Regions from separate parts of the Microbulbifer sp. ABF4_143 genome, predicted to be linked through region 1. Evidence: predicted binding sites of a transcription regulator. Region 1 holds the regulator's gene; each other region holds the start of a gene.
The links. Region 1 encodes LexA, which represses DNA repair genes until DNA is damaged. Its sites were predicted from a motif close to ACTGTNTNTANANACAGT; they were not measured.
Positions count from the first base shown of each region.

Region 2: a site for LexA is predicted at 4,091-4,108, ahead of ACXAF3_RS16110 (DNA topoisomerase III). Genes of this name have one in related genera too.
Region 3: a site for LexA is predicted at 3,405-3,422, ahead of recN (DNA repair protein RecN). Genes of this name have one in related genera too.

Region 1 is NZ_JBSWWT010000010.1:929-7,350, reverse strand. Features, by position in the region: gene nagZ (beta-N-acetylhexosaminidase) at 1-254, opposite strand, end outside; gene ACXAF3_RS09485 (TetR/AcrR family transcriptional regulator) at 303-935, opposite strand; gene ACXAF3_RS09480 (DUF6763 family protein) at 1,066-1,389, shown strand; gene ACXAF3_RS09475 (LOG family protein) at 1,421-2,059, opposite strand; gene lexA (transcriptional repressor LexA) at 2,227-2,832, shown strand; gene ACXAF3_RS09465 (hypothetical protein) at 2,976-3,233, opposite strand; gene ACXAF3_RS09460 (DUF6586 family protein) at 3,342-3,830, opposite strand; gene topA (type I DNA topoisomerase) at 3,827-6,422, opposite strand, start outside.
Region 2 is NZ_JBSWWT010000025.1:5,058-11,479, reverse strand. Features, by position in the region: gene ACXAF3_RS16125 (UDP-2,3-diacylglucosamine diphosphatase) at 1-617, shown strand, start outside; gene ACXAF3_RS16120 (saccharopine dehydrogenase family protein) at 740-1,903, shown strand; gene ACXAF3_RS16115 (DUF2269 family protein) at 1,900-2,052, shown strand; gene ACXAF3_RS16110 (DNA topoisomerase III) at 2,089-4,074, opposite strand; gene ACXAF3_RS16105 (malonic semialdehyde reductase) at 4,208-4,840, opposite strand; gene ACXAF3_RS16100 (DUF3081 family protein) at 4,916-5,176, shown strand; gene ACXAF3_RS16095 (MiaE family protein) at 5,343-5,957, opposite strand; gene ACXAF3_RS16090 (iron-containing redox enzyme family protein) at 6,015-6,422, opposite strand, start outside.
Region 3 is NZ_JBSWWT010000021.1:59,916-66,337, forward strand. Features, by position in the region: gene ACXAF3_RS15235 (outer membrane protein assembly factor BamE) at 1-122, opposite strand, end outside; gene fur (ferric iron uptake transcriptional regulator) at 392-802, shown strand; gene ACXAF3_RS15245 (1-acyl-sn-glycerol-3-phosphate acyltransferase) at 1,010-1,603, opposite strand; gene recN (DNA repair protein RecN) at 1,693-3,360, opposite strand; gene grpE (nucleotide exchange factor GrpE) at 3,586-4,233, shown strand; gene dnaK (molecular chaperone DnaK) at 4,369-6,306, shown strand.

The sequences.
Region 1 (6,422 bases):
GCCTGCATCGACGGCAGGCGGGTGAATTCATCGCGAAAGCGCTGCACCCGCCCGCCCTCCTGGTCCACCGCCAGCAGTATCTCCGGGCGCACCTCGCGGATGGCGCCGACCAGCTCCTCGAGCTGTGCGCGGTCGCGGTAGTTGCGCGCAAAAAAAATCAGTCCGCCTACCAGCGGGTGGCGCAGCAGCTCGCGGTCTTCCTCCACCAACTGCTGGCCTTCGATATCGATCATGACCGGGCCGAGCACAGACATAGGGGGCTCCTTAAAGTTCGGTACGCACCATTGGCGGGATGGGCGCCGCTACTCCGCGTTGACCTTCAACATCGCCGCGGCTGCGGGCACCAGGCGCTCCAGGGTTTCCGGCAGGCTGCTCTGAGCGCCAAAATCCTCCCTCAGGATAGCCTCGATGGCGTCGTAGCTCGACAGGGTAAATATGGTTGCGCCGAGCATAAAGTAGAGGCGCCAGTAGAAGGTCACCGGATCCAGCCCCGGCAGCGCCTGTGCCAACAGGCCGGCAAAGCGGCGATAGCTGTCGCCATAGCGGGACACGATAAAGCGGCGCAGGTGTCCCTGATACTGGGTATAGGCCAGCCCGAGAAGCCGCATAAAGCGCTGCGGATCCCGCCCCTGCTCGGCGAGACTCCCCATACCGACGCGGTACAGGCTCTCCAGCAGCGCCTCGACGGTCAGCGCGCCGCCGGCGGCGGCGCGCCTGTCCAGCTCCGCCGCCAGGGCATCGGTAAAAGGCGTCAAAAAGCGCTCGAAAACCGCCTGGATCAATTCCTTTTTGGAGCCAAAGTGGTAATTTACAGCAGCCAGGTTGACGCCGGCGGTACTGGTGATGGTACGCAGGGAGGTCTCGGTAAAGCCGCGCTCGGCGAACAGCACCTCCGCCGCGTCTAGGATTCGGCTGACGGTATCCGTCTGGCTCATAGGGTTCAAACCAACATTTAAAACAACTGTTTAGTTACCCGCAGATTAGCATATTCCGCGCCAGCTGACGCCGTTACCGAGCCACAGGGGCAGACACTAGATTGAGAGGAAAGCAGCAGGGGCAAAGGCCATGGCACATCTGCAACCGGAAATCGGCAACTGGTTCGAGGATCTCGACAGCGGCCAGCTGTTTGAAGTGGTGGCCATCGACGAATTCCAGCAGACGGTGGAGATTCAGTATCTGGATGGCACCCTGGACGAGATAGAGCTCGAGCAGTGGCAGGGCCTGCCGGTGATAGGCGCCGCACCACCGGAGGACGCCAATATCGCCTACGGCGTCAGCGCCCTGGAGCAGGATTCCGCCTCCGGCGGGACCGATCTGTCGGCGGGCCTCAGCCCCGTGGACACCATCGAGGGCGAGAGCTTTATCGGCACCGACGAATCACCGTTTTGATGCCCCCGACGGCAGGCGCAGGACACCAGCCCTACTCCCGCGACTTGATATATTCGATAACCAGCTCCGCCGCCTCATCCACGGTATCGACGATATGGAACAGGTCCAGGTCGGATGAGTCAATGCAGGCGTGCTCGAGCACGGTATCGACCAGCCAACCGTGCAGCCCGGACCAGTAGCGCTTGCCCACCAGCACGATCGGGAAGCGGCGCACTTTCTGGGTTTGCACCAGGGTCAGCGCCTCGAACAGCTCGTCCAGCGTGCCGTACCCCCCCGGCAACCCGACAAAACCCACCGCGTGCTTCACGAACATGAATTTGCGTACGAAAAAGTAGCGGAAATTCAGGCTGATATCCTGGTAGGGGTTGGCCTTCTGCTCGAACGGCAGCTCGATATTCAGGCCGATGGAAGTACCCGGCTGCGGATAGGCGCCGCGGTTGCAGGCTTCCATCAATCCCGGTCCGCCGCCGGTGATCACCGGTATTCCCTCGGCGGCCAGCAGCTCACCCAGCCTGACGCCCTGCTTGTATTCCGGCGAGTCCTCGGCAAAGCGCGCGCCACCGAATACGGTAACGGCGCCACTCAAGGCGACGAGCCGCTCTATTCCATCCACCAATTCCGACTGAATGCGCAGCACGCGCCAGGCCTCTGGCATTTTTGCATCTAGCATTATTGTTCTTCCTCGTTGTCACCAAATTCCGCGATCTTTTTTCCCCGCTGTTCTTTCCCCTTCAATGTAGCAGCTTTCGCGACCTATCGATGGAGATTGCGCAGCTGCAAAATCTGTATATAATCCCAGCAACTGTATAAAAATACAGAAACAGATTAGGTGACCCTATGAGCAACCTCACAGCGCGCCAGGCCCAGGTTCTGGAATTGATCAAAGCCTACCTGGACGAAACCGGTTACCCGCCCACGCGGGCGGAGATCGCCCAGGAACTGGGCTTCCGCTCCCCCAACGCGGCGGAGGAACACCTGAAGGCACTCGCGCGCAAGGGCGCCATCGAAATGGTCGCCGGGGCCTCCCGCGGGATCCGCATCCCCGACCACCAGACGGGGCTCCCCATTGTCGGCCGCGTGGCCGCGGGCAACCCGATCCTGGCGGAGGAGAATATCGAGGACTACTGCGATCTCCCGGCAGACTTCTTCCACCCGCCGGCCGACTATCTCCTGCGGGTGCACGGCATGAGCATGCGCGATGCGGGCATTCTCGACGGCGACCTGCTGGCGGTGCAGAAAACGGATCAAGCCCGCAACGGCCAGATAGTCGTCGCGCGCATCGAGGATGAGGTGACGGTCAAGCGCTTCCGCCGCAAGGGCAACCAGGCCACGGTGCAGCTACTGCCGGAGAACGAGGATTTCGACGTGATCCAGGTGGATATGCGGGATAAGAGTTTCGCGATCGAAGGCCTGGCGGTGGGTGTGATTCGCCAGAGCCCATGAGGGAATGATGAATGATGGAAGATGAATACGCGCTATAGCTTTTAGTGTAGGCGCGGCCGCTGGCCGCGATCTTGCCTTTCAGATTCCCGGAGCCTGTGGTCGCGGCCAACGGCCGCGCCTACAGCGGGGAATCAGCTCACCACTTAGTGCACCGTGTGGTTGATCGGCATCAGTTCGTCGTCTTCGTCGAAGTAACCGGGCTCCAGGTCGTCCAGATTCTGCACCGCCTCAATACCCGCCTCCAGCATCGCACGGGCAATGGCCACCTTGTGTTCGCGCAGAAAGTGCAGGCTCTCCGCCGAGAAGTGGATACGCACCAGCGGGTCCTCCTTCTGGCCGGCGCGGCGCAGCGCCACATCCCCGTTGGCCAGTTCGATAATTTCAAAAGTCTCGGAGGACATTCGCTTCTCCCTCAACAGCACATCAATTTTTCGCGCAGTGTAACACAGGCACTGCGGTAGTTTCAGCGCGGCGTAGGGGCATTTGTGGGCGGAAAAATGGAAAAGCCGCTACCACTCTTCCGACTGGGCGCGCTGGCGCTGCACCAGCTCGGCGAGCGCGCGCTGCCAGGCGCGCAAAAGCTCGTCGCTGAGAGAGGGCGGGCCGGCCGCGGTCAGATTCCGCGCCGGAATCAGATTGGCCGCCTGACGCTGGCTGCCCCCCTCGGTGGAAAAGCTCCACAACTGCACCCAGGCGGACTGCAGCCCCGCGAGCCAGCTGTCGGGGTCTGCCGACAGCTCCTGCAGCTCGACGGCCTCTCCGCAGGGTTTGCCGAGCGCGCGAGCGCGCTCGGCCAGCGCCTGTGCGGATTCCGGCTCGGCGTCCAGGTGCAGCTGAAAGGCGATTTCAGCCAGGAAGGCGCGGTAGGCCCGCCACAGCTGCAACACCGCGGCCTCCTGCAGCGCGGCGCGCTGCAGCGGCTCTTCACACGCCGTTTCCAGTAACAGCTGGCTCTTGCGCAGCGCGGAGGCCACCGAGCCGGTATAGGGATTGCTCATTTGCTCTTCGCCGCCGCTTTCTTGCGCACCGGCTTGCGCTTGGCGCCGCCGGACTTGCTGCCTGCCTCAACCTGCCATTTGCCGTCGCGATAAAACGCGCGCCAGCCGGTGGCCTTGCCCTCTTCTTCCGACTGCACATACTGCTCCTGCGTCTTGCGGCTGAAGCGCACCACCGTGTCGCGCCCCTGGTCGTCTTCCGTCGGCGCCGAGAACAGGAAACTGTATTTGGGGTCTATCTCGCTCTTGTGCGGCAACAGTTCCTTCACCCGCGGCGCGCGGGTCTCGCGGTTTTTCGGGAACTGGCTCGCGGCCAGGAACAGACCCGAGGCGCCGTCGCGCAGAATGTAGTGATCGTCCACCTTCTCACAGGCCAGCTCCGGCATCGGCACCGGATCCATTTTCGGCGGTGCCGGCTGGCCGTTCTTGAGCAGCTTGCGGGTATTCTTGCAGCTTTCACTGGTGCAGCCGAAGTATTTGCCGAAGCGGCCGGACTTCAACTGCATATCGGCCCCACACTTGTCGCACTCGATCACCGGGCCGTCGTACCCCTTGATCTTGAAGGTGCCCTTCTCCACCTCGTAGCCGGGGCAGTCCGGATTGTTGCCGCAGATATGCAGCTTGCGCTGCTCGTCCAGCAGGTAGCTGTCCATCGCCGTGCCGCACTTGGCGCAGCGGCGCTTTTCGCGCAGTTGGCGGGATTCCGCCTCCTCGTCCTTGTCCGCGTCCACCGCCTCGTCGCCGGACACCAGGTTCATGGTATTGGTGCAGCGTTCCTTGGGCGGCAGCCCGTAACCGGAACAGCCGAGGAAGACGCCGGTGGAGCCGGTGCGGATCTGCATATGGCGGCCGCACTTGCTGCACTCGATATCCGTGTCGGTGGGGGTATTGCGGCGCATGCCGCCCTCGGCGGCCTGGGCCTTTTCCAGGCGCGCGGAGAAATCTTTGTAAAACTCGTCGAGCAGCTCCTTCCAGCCCTTATCGCCTTCAGCCACCGCATCCAGGGATTCCTCCAGACTGGCGGTGAAGCCGTAGTCCATCAGGTTTTTGAAGCTTTCGCTGAGGCGGTCGGTGACGATATCCCCCATTTTTTCCGCGTAGAAACGCCGGTTTTCCAGCCGCACATAGCCGCGCTCCTGAATGGTGGAGATAATCGAGGCGTAGGTGGACGGGCGGCCGATACCGCGTTTTTCCAGCTCCTTGACCAGCGCCGCTTCGCTGTAGCGCGCCGGCGGCTTGGTGAAGTGCTGCTTCGGATCCAGTTTCTTCAGCGAGAGTTTCTCCCCCACTTTCACATCCGGCAGAACCAGGTCTTCATCCTTTTTGCTGACCGGCGGCGCCACTTTCAGGAAGCCGTCGAAGCGGATCACGCGGCCGCGGGCACGCAGCTCGAAGTCGCCGGCGCTGACCGTGATGGAGGTGGAGGTGAACTGGGCCGGCGTCATCTGGCAGGCGACGAACTGCTGCCAGATCAGGTTGTACAGCCGCTCCGCGTCCCGCTCGACACCGGTGAGCATATTCGGCTGAACCCGCACGTCGGATGGGCGGATCGCCTCGTGCGCCTCCTGGGCGCCCTCTTTACTGCTGTAGCTGTTCGGGCTCTCGGGCAGGTATTTGTCGCCGTAGTTCTGGCCGATAAACTCCCGCACCGACTCCACGGCCTCCTTGCTGAGGTTGGTGGAATCGGTTCGCATATAAGTGATATGCCCCGCTTCGTACAGGCGCTGCGCCAGCATCATGGTCTTCTTGACGCTGAAACCGAGGCGGTTGCTCGCGGCCTGCTGCAGCGTCGAGGTAATAAACGGCGCCGACGGCTTGGAGCTGGTGGGCTTGTCATCCCGCGCGCTGACGACGAACTCGCTCGCGGCGAGCGCCTTGGCGGCGGCGCTGGCCTGGGCCTCATTGGTGGGGCGGAAGGCCTCCCCGGCCTGCTTCTTGACCTCCAGGCGCAGCGGGTTCGCCTTGGCGGTCTCGGTATCCGCGGCGATGGTCCAGTACTCTTCCGGGATAAAGGCGCGGATCTCGCGCTCGCGCTCGACCACCAAACGCACCGCCACCGACTGCACGCGGCCGGCGGAGAGTCCGCGCGCGACCTTCTCCCACAGCAACGGCGATACCATATAGCCGACGATGCGGTCGAGGAAGCGCCGCGCCTGCTGGGCGTTGACACGATTGATATTCAAGCGCCCCGGATCCTTGAAGGCCTCCTGGATCGCGGACTTGGTGATTTCGTTAAACACCACCCTGCGGTAGCGCTCCTCGTCGCCGCCGATGGCCTCGCGCAGGTGCCAGGCGATGGCCTCCCCCTCGCGGTCCAAGTCCGTCGCCAGGTAGATATGGTCCGCCTCGGCGGCGAGTTTGCGCAGTTCGCTGACCACCTTTTCCTTGCCGGGCAGGATTTCATAGTGGGCGGCCCAGTCGTGGTCCGGATCTATCCCCATGCGCTTGATCAGCTGTTCGCGGTTCTTCTTGCGCTTGTAGGCCTCCTTGGCCTCCGGGGAGAGCTTGCGGGTTTCCGCGGCGCGGCGCGCCCGCTCTTTCGCATCGACCGGCTGTTTGCTGCCACCGCCTGTGGGCAAATCGCGAATATGGCCG
Region 2 (6,422 bases), on a different contig from region 1:
ATATCCTCGGCGACTTCTTCGAGGTGTGGATCGGCGATGACGACGACGCGCCGCTGGCCGCGGAGGTGGCCGAAGCGCTGAGCCGCTACAGCGGCAGCGGCGCCGAGCTGTACCTGATGCACGGCAACCGCGACTTTCTGCTCGGCCAGGACTTCGCCCGGCGCGCCGGCGCGGTGCTGCTGCCGGATCCGAGCACCGTCACCCTGGCCGGGCAAAAGGTCCTGCTGATGCACGGCGACAGCCTCTGTACCCGCGACAGCGAGTATATGGCCTTCCGCCGGCAGGCCCGCGATCCCAACTGGCAGCGGCAGCTGCTGGCCAAGCCCGTCGAGGAGCGGCGCGCTATCGCCGCGCAGATCCGCACCGTATCCAAGTCCATGAACAGCCGCAAGGCCGAGGACATCATGGACGTAACACAGGAAGAGGTGGAAAGGGTCATGCGCGAACAGGGGGTGCGCACCCTGATCCACGGCCACACCCACAGACCCGCGCGCCACCAGCTGACCCTCGACGGCGAGGCGGCCGAGCGCATAGTGCTCGGCGACTGGGGCGAGCGGGGCTGGTGCGTAAAGGCGGACAAAGACTCGCTTGAACTGATCCACTGGCCCATAGGATGATTCGGGCATAGTGCTGTAGGGGCGGCCCATGGCCGCGATTGAAATCGGGGGAACCCCGTAGCCCGATCGCGGCCAAGGGCCGCTCCTACAGGGGCAGAGGCAAAGGATTGGAGTGCACCGGGATGGTCAAGAATTACAGGAAGCGCGTACTGATTCTCGGTGGCTACGGCACCTTCGGCGCGCGCATAGCGCAGATGCTCAGCGGCGAGCCGGATCTGCAGCTGATCATCGCCGGGCGCGACAAACGCAAGGCGGAACTCTGCGCCGCCAAGCTGCCCGGCCTCGCCGAGGGGCTGCGCCTTGAGCGCGACGCCATCAACCTGGCCGCACAGCTGAAGGCCCTGCACCTGGACCTGCTGATTCACTGCGCCGGCCCCTTCCAGCGGGAGACCGACTACCGCGTCGCCCGGGCCTGCATCGAATCCGCCACCCCCTATATCGATATCGCCGACGCGCGCCGCTATGTGTGCGACTTCCACCGCCTGTCCCCCGCCGCCGAGGCCGCCGGCATTGCGATGATATCCGGCGCCAGCAGCCTGCCGGCCCTCAGCTCCGCGGCGCTGAAGGAAATCCAGCGGGAGCTGCCGGCTATCCGCTCGGTGGAGATCGCGATAGCGCCGGCGCATCGGATAGAGCGCGGCCTGGCGACGGTGCGCGCCGGCTTTGAATCCCTCGGCGACAGCTTTCCGCTGCTGCGGAACGGCCGCTGGCGCGAGTCCTTCGCCGGCAACCGCCTGCGCCGGGTCAAGCTGGCGCACCCGGTGGGCGAGCGCTGGCTGTGCGACTTCGACGTACCGGACCTGGAACTCTGCCCGCGACACCTCCCAGAACTGCAGAGTGCGCGCTTCGCCACCGGGGTCGAGCCGCGCACACTGCAGACCGGGCTGACACTCTGCGCGCACCTGGCGCGGCTGAACCTGCCCGCCACCAATCCCGGCCTCGCGCACCTCGGCCACAGACTCGCCAAACTCTGGCCCGGCGGCAGCTGCCACGGCGGCATGCTGGTGCGCGCCGAAGGCGAGAACCGGCGCGGCGAAGCCGACGCATTCCAGTGGCAGGCTCTCGGCCTGAACGGCGACGGCCCCTGGATTCCCGCCGCCCCGGCCGCGGCCATGGCGCGCAAGCTGCTGCGCGGCGACTGGCCGCACCGGGGCGCCACCGCCTGCTGGCAGCTACTGACGGTCGATGAGATCCTGGCGGAACTGACGCCCTACTCCGTGGTTACCGCGATGGAGCGGCTCGAATTCCACGCGCCGATGGCACCGAGACTGGCTGCGCCCCGATGAACCTCTACCTGACGCTTAAAGCGCTGCACGTTCTGAGCGCCATGGTCGTGCTCGGCACCGGTATCGGCATCGCCTGGTACACATTGCGCGGCTGGCGCTCTGGGGATCTGCGGGTATTGCGCTGGATCAGCCGCGGGACGGTGGCATAGTCGCCAAGCCTGGATTCCGGCGCGATATCCGCGCTGTCAGGCTTCACTCAATTCGCTCCTGGAACGGCGCCCGCCGGCCCGGCGACGCGGGCGATTTTTGCCCGAACGCTTTGCGGTTGCGCCCCTCTTGCCGGATCTGTAGCCGGCAGGCGCACCCGGTGCCTTGATACCGGCAAAGGCGCGGCTGTCCAGCGCGCTGGCCTGGCGCACCAGCGCCTGCAATTGCCGCTGCAAGGGCTGCATAAAGCCTTCATAATCCAGCTGCCGCCGGCTGATATCGTTCAGCTGGCGCTCCCATTGCGCCGTCATATCCGGTGCCGCCGTGCTTTCCGGCAGCGCCCGGATCAGGGCCCTGCCCAGGTCGGTGGCATGGATGCTTTTGCCCTGGCGCCGCAAAAAGCCGCGCTTGAACAGCAGCTCGATGATGCCCGCCCGGGTGGCCTCGGTACCCAGGCCGTCGGTGTCTTTCAGGATTTTCTTCAGTTCCGCATCGCGCACAAAGCGATTGATTCCTGTCATCGCCGCCAGCAGGCTGGCATCGCTGAAAGGTTTTGGAGGCTGGGTGTGCTTCTCATCCACGCGGGGCTCGCCACTCCACAACAGCTGCCCTTTTTTCACCTCGGGCAGCGGCGGGGATTCTTCCACTGGCGAGCGTGCGGGCACAGCCAGCTTCCAGCCGGGCTCAAGGGTTCGGCGCTCTTTGGCCACAAAGCGGCCGCCGGCAATGTTCAGCTCGATGCACAGCTCCAGGTATTGATGCCGCGGATAAAACTGCAGCAGATACTGCCGCGCAATCAGCTGATAGAGCTGCTGCTCCACCCTGCCGAGACGCGCCCAGGATGCCTGCCTGGTGGTGGGAATAATCCCGTGGTGGGCATCCACCTTGGCGTCGTTCCAGGCCTTGCTGCGCAGCGACCAGTCGGCGCCTGCGTGCACCGATTGCAGCGCGTCGCAGCCGGCCGCGATGGCCCCGCCAATCCGCTGGCGCTCGGCGTAATGCTCCGCGGGCAGATAGCGGCAGTCAGAGCGCGGATAGGTGATCAGCTGGTGTTTCTCGTACAGCACCTGGCAGGCATCCAGCACCTGTTTCGCACTCAGGCCAAACGCTTTCGCCGCGTCTATCTGCAGTGCCGACAGGTTGTACGGCAGAGGCGGCGCCTGCGTCTTCTGCTGCCGCTGCACCTGGGTGACGGTGGCAACCTGCTGGCGAATCCGGCTGGCCACATTGGCCGCCAGCTTGGGGTTGAGCACCCTGCCCTCGTCGTCCTGGTGGGGCGCGCAGGCTTCGCTGGGCTGCCAGAGGGCGTAAAAACTCAGCGGCTGCGACCTGTCTAAATGGATGGCGGCGCGCACCTCGTAATAGGGCCGGCTGACGAAGCGCGCTATCTCTTCGTCGCGGCGCACTACCAGGCCCAGCACCGGCGTCTGCACCCGCCCCACGGACAAGACCTGCTTCAGGCCGCCCTGCTGGCCTTTGACCGTGCAGGCGCGGGTCAGATTAATGCCGTACAGCCAGTCGGCGCGGCTGCGCGCCAGCGCCGATACCGACAGCGGCACAAACTCCCGGTTGGGGCGCATCTGCTGCAACGCCCGCGCCACCGCGCTGGGGTTCAGGTCGCTGACCAACAGGCGCTGCATCGCCTGTTTCTTCGCCGCCGGTACCTTGAGGTAATCGATCACCTCGTCGACCAGCAACTGGCCCTCGCGATCCGGGTCGCCGGCGTGCACCAGCTGATCCGCCTCCTTCACCAGTTTGCGCAGCAGCGCCAGCTGTTTGCGGGTGCCGCTTTTAGGTTGCAGCTGCCACTGCTGCGGCACTATCGGCAGTGCATCCAGGCGCCAGCGCCTGTAGGACGGGCTGTAGGCCTCCGGCTCCGCCTGCTCCAGCAGATGCCCGATGCACCAGCTCACCACGTCGCCATTGGCGGCGCGGATACAGCCCTCCTCCCTGCGCTGCGGCCCGGGCAGCACCGCGGCAATGGCGCGCCCCAGGCTGGGCTTTTCGGCGATAAACAGGCGCATTGAAGATTCACCGGTAACTGTTCAAATATACAGTATAACCCGGCGGTTTTTCGGAATTGAAGTCTCGATAAGCCCGGCCGCCGCTCTCGAATCCTTGAGCGGGGGAGATGCGGGCGGGCCGGCAGGTTGAAACTCAGAGGATCTTGCACACCTCGTCGAAATCAAACCGCGGGCCGCGCGGGTGCAGCAGCTGCGGGTCGCCGTAGCCGAGATTGCAGAGGAAATTCGACTTGATATGGCTGTCCGGGCAGTGCTCCTGCTGGAAGGCAGGCGTGCGGCCAGCCTCGCTGAAGAATTCGTGATCCACCAACGCGTTGTCAAAGCCGGACATGGGGCCGCAGTCCAGCCCCAGGGAGCGCGCGGCGAGGATAAAATAGCCGCCCTGCAGCGAGCCGTTGCGGAAGGCCGTTGCGGCGGCCAGCTCCGAGTTGTCCACATACCAGTCCCGCGCCGGCGCGTGGGGAAACAGCTTCGGCAGGTATTCGTAGAACTTCAGGTCGTGGGCGATGATCGCGGTGACCGGCGCGGCCATGGTCTTGTCGACGTTGCCCTCGTTCAGCGCCGGGCGCAGCCGCTCCTTGCCCTCCTTGGTTTTGATAAACACGATGCGCACCGGGCAGCAGTTGGCGCTGGTGGGTCCCATTTTCATCAGATCGTAGAGCCGCTGCAGCGTCTCGTCGCTCACCGGCCTGTCGAGCCAGTGACTGTGTGTTCGCGCCTCGGTAAACAGCTGCTTCAGGGATTCGTCGGGAAGCCTCTCGCCCATGACCGTCTCCTTGCAGACAATGCCGGTAACCTCTGACACTATAGTGTGTATCGGCAATGGGCAAAGAGCGTAATCGTGGAACAGGAACACAGGATAGACGTCAAGCAGGCGCTGCGCGTCTTCGACAAGGCCACCAGGGAAGGCGTCAGGGACGGCGACGGCTGGCGCTACCGCGGCCTGACCGTGAGTACGGATTTCGACGGCTATACGGTGTTTATCAACTCGGCCAGGGTGCAGCTGACCGTTTTCTTTCACAACAAGTACACGGTCGATTACCAGAACGCGCACGACCTGCAGGAATTTGTCGACCTGCTGGAAAAACTCGACCGGGATTGAGCCCCCTGTAGGAGCCTGCTTGCAGGCGATCAAATCGCCGGGGGCGATTTGGCGCAGCGAAGCTGCCCGACGGAGCGAGCCCTGGGATATGCCCAGCGAAAGACCGGACTCCCGCGGCCTTCGCCTGCAAGCGGGCTCCTACAAACCAATACAAGCCGCTGGAACGCTATTTAGGCACTCCGCTGTGAAAACGGAATTCGCCGTCCTCCCCCTCGACCAGCTCGCGCTCCACTTCCAGCAGCTGCCGCACCCGCGGCTCTATGTCCTCGGCTGTCGCCTTCCGGGCCAGCGTCAGGTAATCGCGGAAGTGGCGCGCCTCCGACTTCAGCAGTGACAGGTAGAACTTCTGCAGCTCCTCGTCCAGGTGCGGCGCTATACGCGCGAAGCGCTCGCAGGAGCGCGCCTCGATGATGGCGCCGCAGATCAATGTGTCCACCAGGCGTCCCGGCTCCTGGGAGCGCACCTGCGCGCGCAGACCCGCGGCGTAGCGGGAGGCGCTGATATGGGGATAGTCGATGCCGCGTTTCTGCATAATCGCCAGCACCTGCTCGAAGTGGCGCAACTCCTCCCGCGCCAGGCGCGACATCTTGTTCAGCAGCTCGAAATTGTCCAGATAGCGGAACATCAGGTTCAGCGCCGTGCCCGCAGCCTTCTTCTCGCAGTTGGCGTGGTCCACCAGCATCAGCTCCGGCTCCGCCAGGGCCGCCTGCACCCAGGCGTCCGGGGTCGGGCACAGCAGGAAATCGTGGATGGCGGACAGATCGGGGACTTGGGCGTTCATGGAAATTGCGACACTGCTTGGGAAAGCGCGGGATTATAGCCATCCGGCGCGGGAAATTCAGTGTCGCGGCTGCGCCGTCTTCACCAGCCCGCAGTGCTCGGCCACCTCGTCGCGGTATTTGAGCCAGGCGTGCAGCACCAGCCCCATCCAGTGCAGCACCAGGGGGCGCGCCGATTCGTCCACATAGTCCAACATCAGGTGCCAGGCCGCCTTGCGGTGCCCGCCCTCCACCTGGTGGTGCACCCGGCTCAGGGCCAGGTTCTGCACCGGCAGGCCGTAGTGTTTGACCAGCGGATGCTCCGAGGGCGCAAACTGCGGCCGCCGCGGCGCGCCCGGCTCCAGCTCGCCGCGCTCGTATTCCGTACCCTCGAGAAATATCGTCGTCACCGCCGCGCCCACCTCCCAGCCGTGACCTCCGGTGGCGTCGTCCAGCAGCGCGCGGAACTCCGCCGCCGCCGGCAGCAG
Region 3 (6,422 bases), on a different contig from region 1:
TGGGTGATGATATTGCCCTGCTGCACCTCGATGCGGTGCACGCCGGGGAACTTGAACAGACTGCAGGCGCCGAGCAGGGCGCACAGGCCCGCAATGGCGAGAATTCTCAGGCTAGACGGCATTCATTGCTCCATTATGGTTTGACGGTCAGCGGTGGCACTTCCCGGGCTGGCGGCGTTTGCGCTCAAATCAGAATAGGCGCCCGCCGGCGAGGAAAGTTCCCCGCGCCCGGGGATACACCCGCCGCGCAGCCGCCCGGGGTTCCGCTGACTCCGCTGGGCATGGGATAATACCCGAAGTGTTCGCCTGCTGACAGACGCGCATGCGGCGTCGGATGGCGAGCGGTTGAATACACCGAAAATTAGAAAATCCTGCCGGGAAACTCGAATTCATGTCTAACGAAAACCAGGAACTGCGCAAGGCCGGCCTCAAAGTCACATTGCCCCGAGTCAAAATCCTTCAGCTGCTGGAGAGTGCCAGCGAACAGCACCTGAGCGCGGAGGATGTCTACAAGATGCTGCTCGAGGCGGGCGAAGATGTCGGGCTGGCCACCGTCTACCGGGTCCTGACCCAGTTCGAAAGCGCGGGTCTGGTGATGCGCCACAACTTCGACGGCGGCCATTCGGTGTTCGAGCTGGATCGCGGCGACCACCACGATCATATGGTGTGTACCGACACCGGCAAGGTGATCGAATTCCACAACGAGGAGATCGAAAAGCTGCAGAAGCAGATCGCCGAGGAGCACGGCTACGAGCTGACCGGTCACAGCCTGGTGCTCTACGTCAAGAAGAAGGAAGCTTAAAAGGGAGCTTAAAGTAGGGGCCGAAGGTGCCGCGAATATCTGGAGCGAACCTCGTGTTCGCCTGTGCGGGCTGCCTGTGCGGGCTGAGAGTTGCAGACTCTTTGTAGGAGCGGCCCGTGGCCGCGATCAATAGCTGGGCTCGCGCTGAGCCCGCTGTCGCGATCGCGGCCACGGGCCGCTCCTACATTGGGTTTTCGAGGGGGCAGGTCAGGCCGGCGGCGTGTAGCGCTCCGGGAACTTGCCGATCTTGCCCGCGTAGAAGTCCCGAAACCTGGCCAACTCCGCCATCAGGTTCCCGCCCATCTCCATCACCGGGCCCAGGCCCACTTCCTTTTGCGGAAAATTGATAAAGCCGCAGACCACCGGTACCCGCGCGCCGCGGGCGATATGGTAGAAGCCGGTCTTCCAGCGCCCGGCGGTGCCGCGTGTGCCCTCGGGCGGCACCGCGATGATCAGCTCGTCGCTGGCATCGAACTGCTTGACGGTTGCATCCACAAGATTGTTGGCCTTGCTGCGGTCCACCGCGATACCGCCGAACCAGCGCATGGTGGCGCCGAGCGGGAATTTGAACAGCTTGTCCTTGCCCATCCAGCGGGGCGTCAGACCCAGCTTCAGCGCGGCGAGGATAAAGTAGTAGCCGTCCCAGTTGCTGGTGTGGGGGGCGCCCAGCAGCACGTATTTCCTGAGTTTCAGCGCCTGCTGGTCGCAGACCACGCGCCAGCCGTGCAGCTTCAACAGCAGCCTGGCGACCTGGCGCAGCAGGGGGGTCACTATGGGGGTGTTGAAAATGGTTCTTTGCATCTGCGCAGCCGAAGTTGACTCTGGGCGCCACAGTATAATGTGACTTTAGGCGCCATTCCCGGTCATTTTCGGCCCTGGTGCGCGGGGCATCAGCTGCGCGTGAGCATCTCGCCGGCGTGGGCCAGGGACTGGGCCGTGGTCTCGCCGCCGAGCATGCGGGCTATCTCCGCGCGGCGCTCGTCGCCCTGCAGTTCGCGCAGGGAGACGAAGGCGCTGTCGCCGTCGCTGTGCTTCTCCACCAGGTAGTGCCTGTGGGCCCGCGCCGCCACCTGGGCCAGGTGGGTCACGCAGATCACCTGGCCGGCGCGCCCGTTGCGCGTCTCGCCCAGCTGGCGCAGCAGGCGCCCGACCACATCGCCGGTGGCGCCGCCGATGCCCACGTCCACCTCGTCGAACACCAGCGTCGGCGTGCGCGAAGTCTGTGCGGTGACCACCTGGATCGCCAGGCTGACCCGGGACAACTCGCCACCGGAGGCGATCTTGCCGAGCGCCCGCGGCGGCTGGCCGGGGTTGGTCGCGATCAGTATCTCTACCTCCTCGAGGCCGCTGGCGGTGGGTTTCTCCTGCGGGCGCAGGGCCAGCTCCACGCGCGCGTGGGGCATGGCCAGTTCCGCCAGTTGGCGGTTGACGGCCTCGGCCAGCTCGGTGGCAGCCTTTTTGCGCAGTTCGCTCAGCCTGCCGGCGGTCTCGCGATAGCGGGCCTCCAGGGCCTCGCACTCGGCGGCGAGCCTGTCCAGCGCGTCCGGCGCGCCTATCTCGTCCAGCTCCGCCTGCAGCTGCTGCTGCAGTGCCGGCAGTTCGCCCGGCTGCACGCGGTGCTTGCGCGCGGCCTGGTAGATGGCGCTGAGGCGCTCCTCCACCTCGGCCAGGCGCTCCGGGTCCATCTCGAAGCGGTCGATATGCCGCGACAGGGTGCTGGCGGCCTCGTCCACCTGAATGCGGGCGCTGTCGAGCATCTGCGCCACTTCCGCCAGCGCCGGCGACTGCTCCGGCATGGCCGACAGCAGCTGCAGCGCGCGGTGCAGCTGTTCGGCGATATCCCCCTCGCCGCCGGACAGCAGCGCCGCCAGCTGGTAGCTGCCGCTCAGTATCTGCCCCGCGTTGGCCAGTTGGCGCTGTTCGCTCTCCAGCGCCTCTATCTCGTCCGCCTGCAGGTCCAGCTGCTCCAGTTCCTCGAGCTGATATTGCAGCAGCTGGCGGCGCGCCTCCGTCTCCTCGGCGCTGTCCGCCAGGGCCCGGTAGCGGCGGTACTGGTCCTGCCAGGTTTTGAAGTGGATGCGGGTCTCGGCGGCCAGCTCCTGGGCGCGGGCGTACTCGTCCAGCAGGCGGCGGTGGGTGTCTTTCTTCAGCAGCGACTGGTGCTCGTGCTGGCTGTGGATGTCGATCAGCTGTTCCCCCAGCGCGCGCAGCTGCAGCAGGGTCACCGGCTGGCCGTTGATATAGGCGCGGGAGCGGCCGTCGGCACCGATGGTGCGGCGCAGTATCACTTCGCGCCCGGCGTCCAGCTCCTGCTCCTCGAGCCAGGCGGCGGCCGATGGTTGCTCGCCGATATCGAAGGTGGCGCTGATGTCGGCGCGCGGGCTGCCGGCGCGGACCAGCTCGGCGTTACCGCGGTCCCCCAGGGCCAGCCCGAGGGCGTCGAGGGTGATGGACTTGCCGGCGCCGGTCTCGCCGGTCAGGGTGCTGGTGCCGGGGCCGAATTCCAGCTCCAGTTGGTCCACCAGGGTGAATTGGCTGATAGACAGGTGCAGCAACATAGCTTCTGTGGCCGTTTTTATCGGTTGGCGCCTGGGCGCGAATTAGTGGTTATTTATACAGTAATTGATGCTGGTTAGCTATAGGGCCGGTGTCACATTACTCTCCGATGGCCGGCGGCGAAACAAGTCCACTTGAAGTGTAGGGGCAAGGCCCCATATAGGGCTGCATTGCCCGTGAATCGGGCGCAATCTCATCAACTGACAGTCGACGCGACGGAGAGAGCAGTGGCCAAAGAGCGCAGCGAAGAAGATCAGGTTCAGGAGCCCAAGGTGCAGGGGGACGAGGAGGTGCTGACCGACGAGCACACCCCCGCTGAGGAGGTGGCATCCGCCGAAATAGAGGCGCCCACCGAGGAGGAGCAGCACCGGGCCGAAGAGGCCCTGCACGCGGATGCGGAGAGCGCAGACGCGTTGCACGAGGAAATCGTCAAGCTGCAGGAGCAGCTGGCGCTGCAGAAGGATCAGGTCCTGCGCGCCCAGGCGGAGGCGCAGAACGCCCGCCGCCGCGCCCAGCAGGACGTGGAGAAGGCGCACAAGTTCGCGGTGGAGAAGCTGCTGCAGGACCTGCTGCCGGTGGTGGACAACCTGGAGCGGGCCCTGGCCAGCATCGACGCCAGTGACGAGGTCAGCAAGGCCATCGCCGAGGGGGTGGCGCTGACCCACAAGTCCTTTGTCGACACCCTGGCCAAGTACGCGGTGGAAGTGGTGGACCCGGCCGGCGAGCCCTTTGACCCGGAACTGCACCAGGCCATGACCCAGGTGCCGAACGGCGACGTGGAGCCGAATACCGTGCTGGAGGTCTTCCAGAAGGGCTACCGCCTGAACGGCCGCCTGGTGCGCCCGGCCATGGTGGTGGTGAGCAAGGCCCCCTGAGGGCGCCCTGGAGTATCGGGCAAGAGAGCCCTTGAAATCCTAAGGCCGGCACCAATATAGCTGGCATCACAGTATACAAACGCGCGGCAGGCTCCGGGAGCCGACGGCGCGAAACGCAAGCGAGGAATTGAACAGATGGGAAAAATTATCGGCATCGACCTGGGTACCACCAACAGCTGCGTCGCGGTGCTGGAAGGTGACAAGGCGCGCGTGATCGAGAACGCGGAGGGCGACCGCACCACGCCGTCCATCGTCGCCTTTACCGACGACAACGAGGTGCTGGTGGGCCAGTCCGCCAAGCGCCAGGCGGTCACCAACCCGTCGAACACCCTGTTCGCAGTCAAGCGCCTGATCGGCCGCCGCTTCAAGGACGACGTGGTGCAGAAGGACATCAAGATGGTGCCCTACAAGATCGTCGAGGCCGACAACGGCGACGCCTGGGTGGAGGTGAAGGGCGAGAAGAAGGCGCCGCCGCAGATCTCCGCCGAGGTGCTGAAGAAGATGAAGAAGACCGCCGAGGACTTCCTCGGTGAGAAGGTCGAGGCGGCGGTTATCACCGTGCCGGCCTACTTCAACGATTCCCAGCGCCAGGCCACCAAGGACGCCGGCCGCATCGCCGGCCTGGACGTGAAGCGCATCATCAACGAGCCGACCGCGGCCGCGCTGGCCTACGGCCTGGACAAGAAGGGCGGCGACCGCACCGTGGCGGTCTACGACCTGGGTGGCGGTACCTTCGATATCTCCATCATCGAGATCGCCGACGTCGACGGCGAAATGCAGTTCGAGGTGCTGTCCACCAACGGCGACACCTTCCTCGGCGGCGAGGACTTCGACCTGCGCCTGATCAACTATCTGGCGGATGAGTTCAAGAAGGACCAGGGTATCGACCTGTCCGGCGACCCGCTGGCCATGCAGCGCCTGAAGGAGGCGGCCGAGAAGGCCAAGATCGAGCTGTCCTCCAGCCAGCAGACCGAGGTGAACCTGCCCTACATCACCGCCGACGCCACAGGTCCGAAACACCTGGTGGTCAAGCTGACCCGCGCCAAGCTGGAGAGCCTGGTGGAGGATCTGGTGGACCGCACCATCGAACCGGTCAAGATCGCCCTGCGCGACGCCGATCTGGCTGCGTCCGGTGTCGACGACGTGATCCTGGTGGGCGGCCAGACCCGTATGCCGCTGGTGCAGAAGAAGGTCAGCGAGTTCTTCGGCAAGGAGCCGCGCAAGGATGTGAACCCGGACGAGGCCGTGGCCATGGGCGCCGCTATCCAGGGTGCGGTACTGGGCGGCGACGTGAAAGACGTACTGCTGCTGGACGTGACTCCGCTGACTCTGGGTATCGAAACCATGGGCGGCGTGGCCACCCCGCTGATCGACAAGAACACCACCATTCCGACCAAGAAGTCGCAGGTGTTCTCCACCGCCGAGGACAATCAGACCGCGGTGACCATCCATGTGGTACAGGGTGAGCGCAAGCAGGCGTCCGAGAACAAGTCTCTGGGCCGCTTCGATTTGACCGATATTCCGCCGGCGCCGCGCGGCGTGCCGCAGATCGAGGTGACCTTCGATATCGACGCCAACGGCATACTGCACGTGCACGCCAAGGACAAGGCCACCGGCAAGGAGCAGTCCATCGTGATCAAGGCCTCCTCCGGCCTGTCCGAGGAGGAGATCGAGAAGATGGTCGCCGACGCCGAGGCCCACGCCGAGCAGGACAAGCAGTTCGAGGAGCTGGTGCAGGCGCGCAACACCCTCGACGGCCTGATCTCCGCCACCAAGAAGACCCTCGAGGAGGCCGGCGACAAGGCCACCGCGGATGAGAAGTCCGCGATCGAAGCCGCCATCAAGGAGGCCGAGGAGGCGGTCAAAGGCAACGACAAGGCCGCGATGGAAGCCGCCACCAACAAGCTGACCGAGGCCTCGGGCCCGCTGGCGCAGAAGATGTACGCCGAGCAGGCCCAGGCGGCCCAGGGCGCCGCCGAGGGTGGCGGCCAGGGCGCGCAGCAGTCCGGTGGCGACGACGCAGTGGACGCCGAGTTCGAGGAAGTAAAGGAAGACAAGAAAGAGGGCAAGTAAGCGCCCGCTTACCCCTCTATGTAGGAGCGGCCCATGGCCGCGATCTGATTCTCCGTATTTTCGGACCATGGATCGCGGCCATGGGCCGCTCCTGCTGGATTAAATAGAGGCGGGGG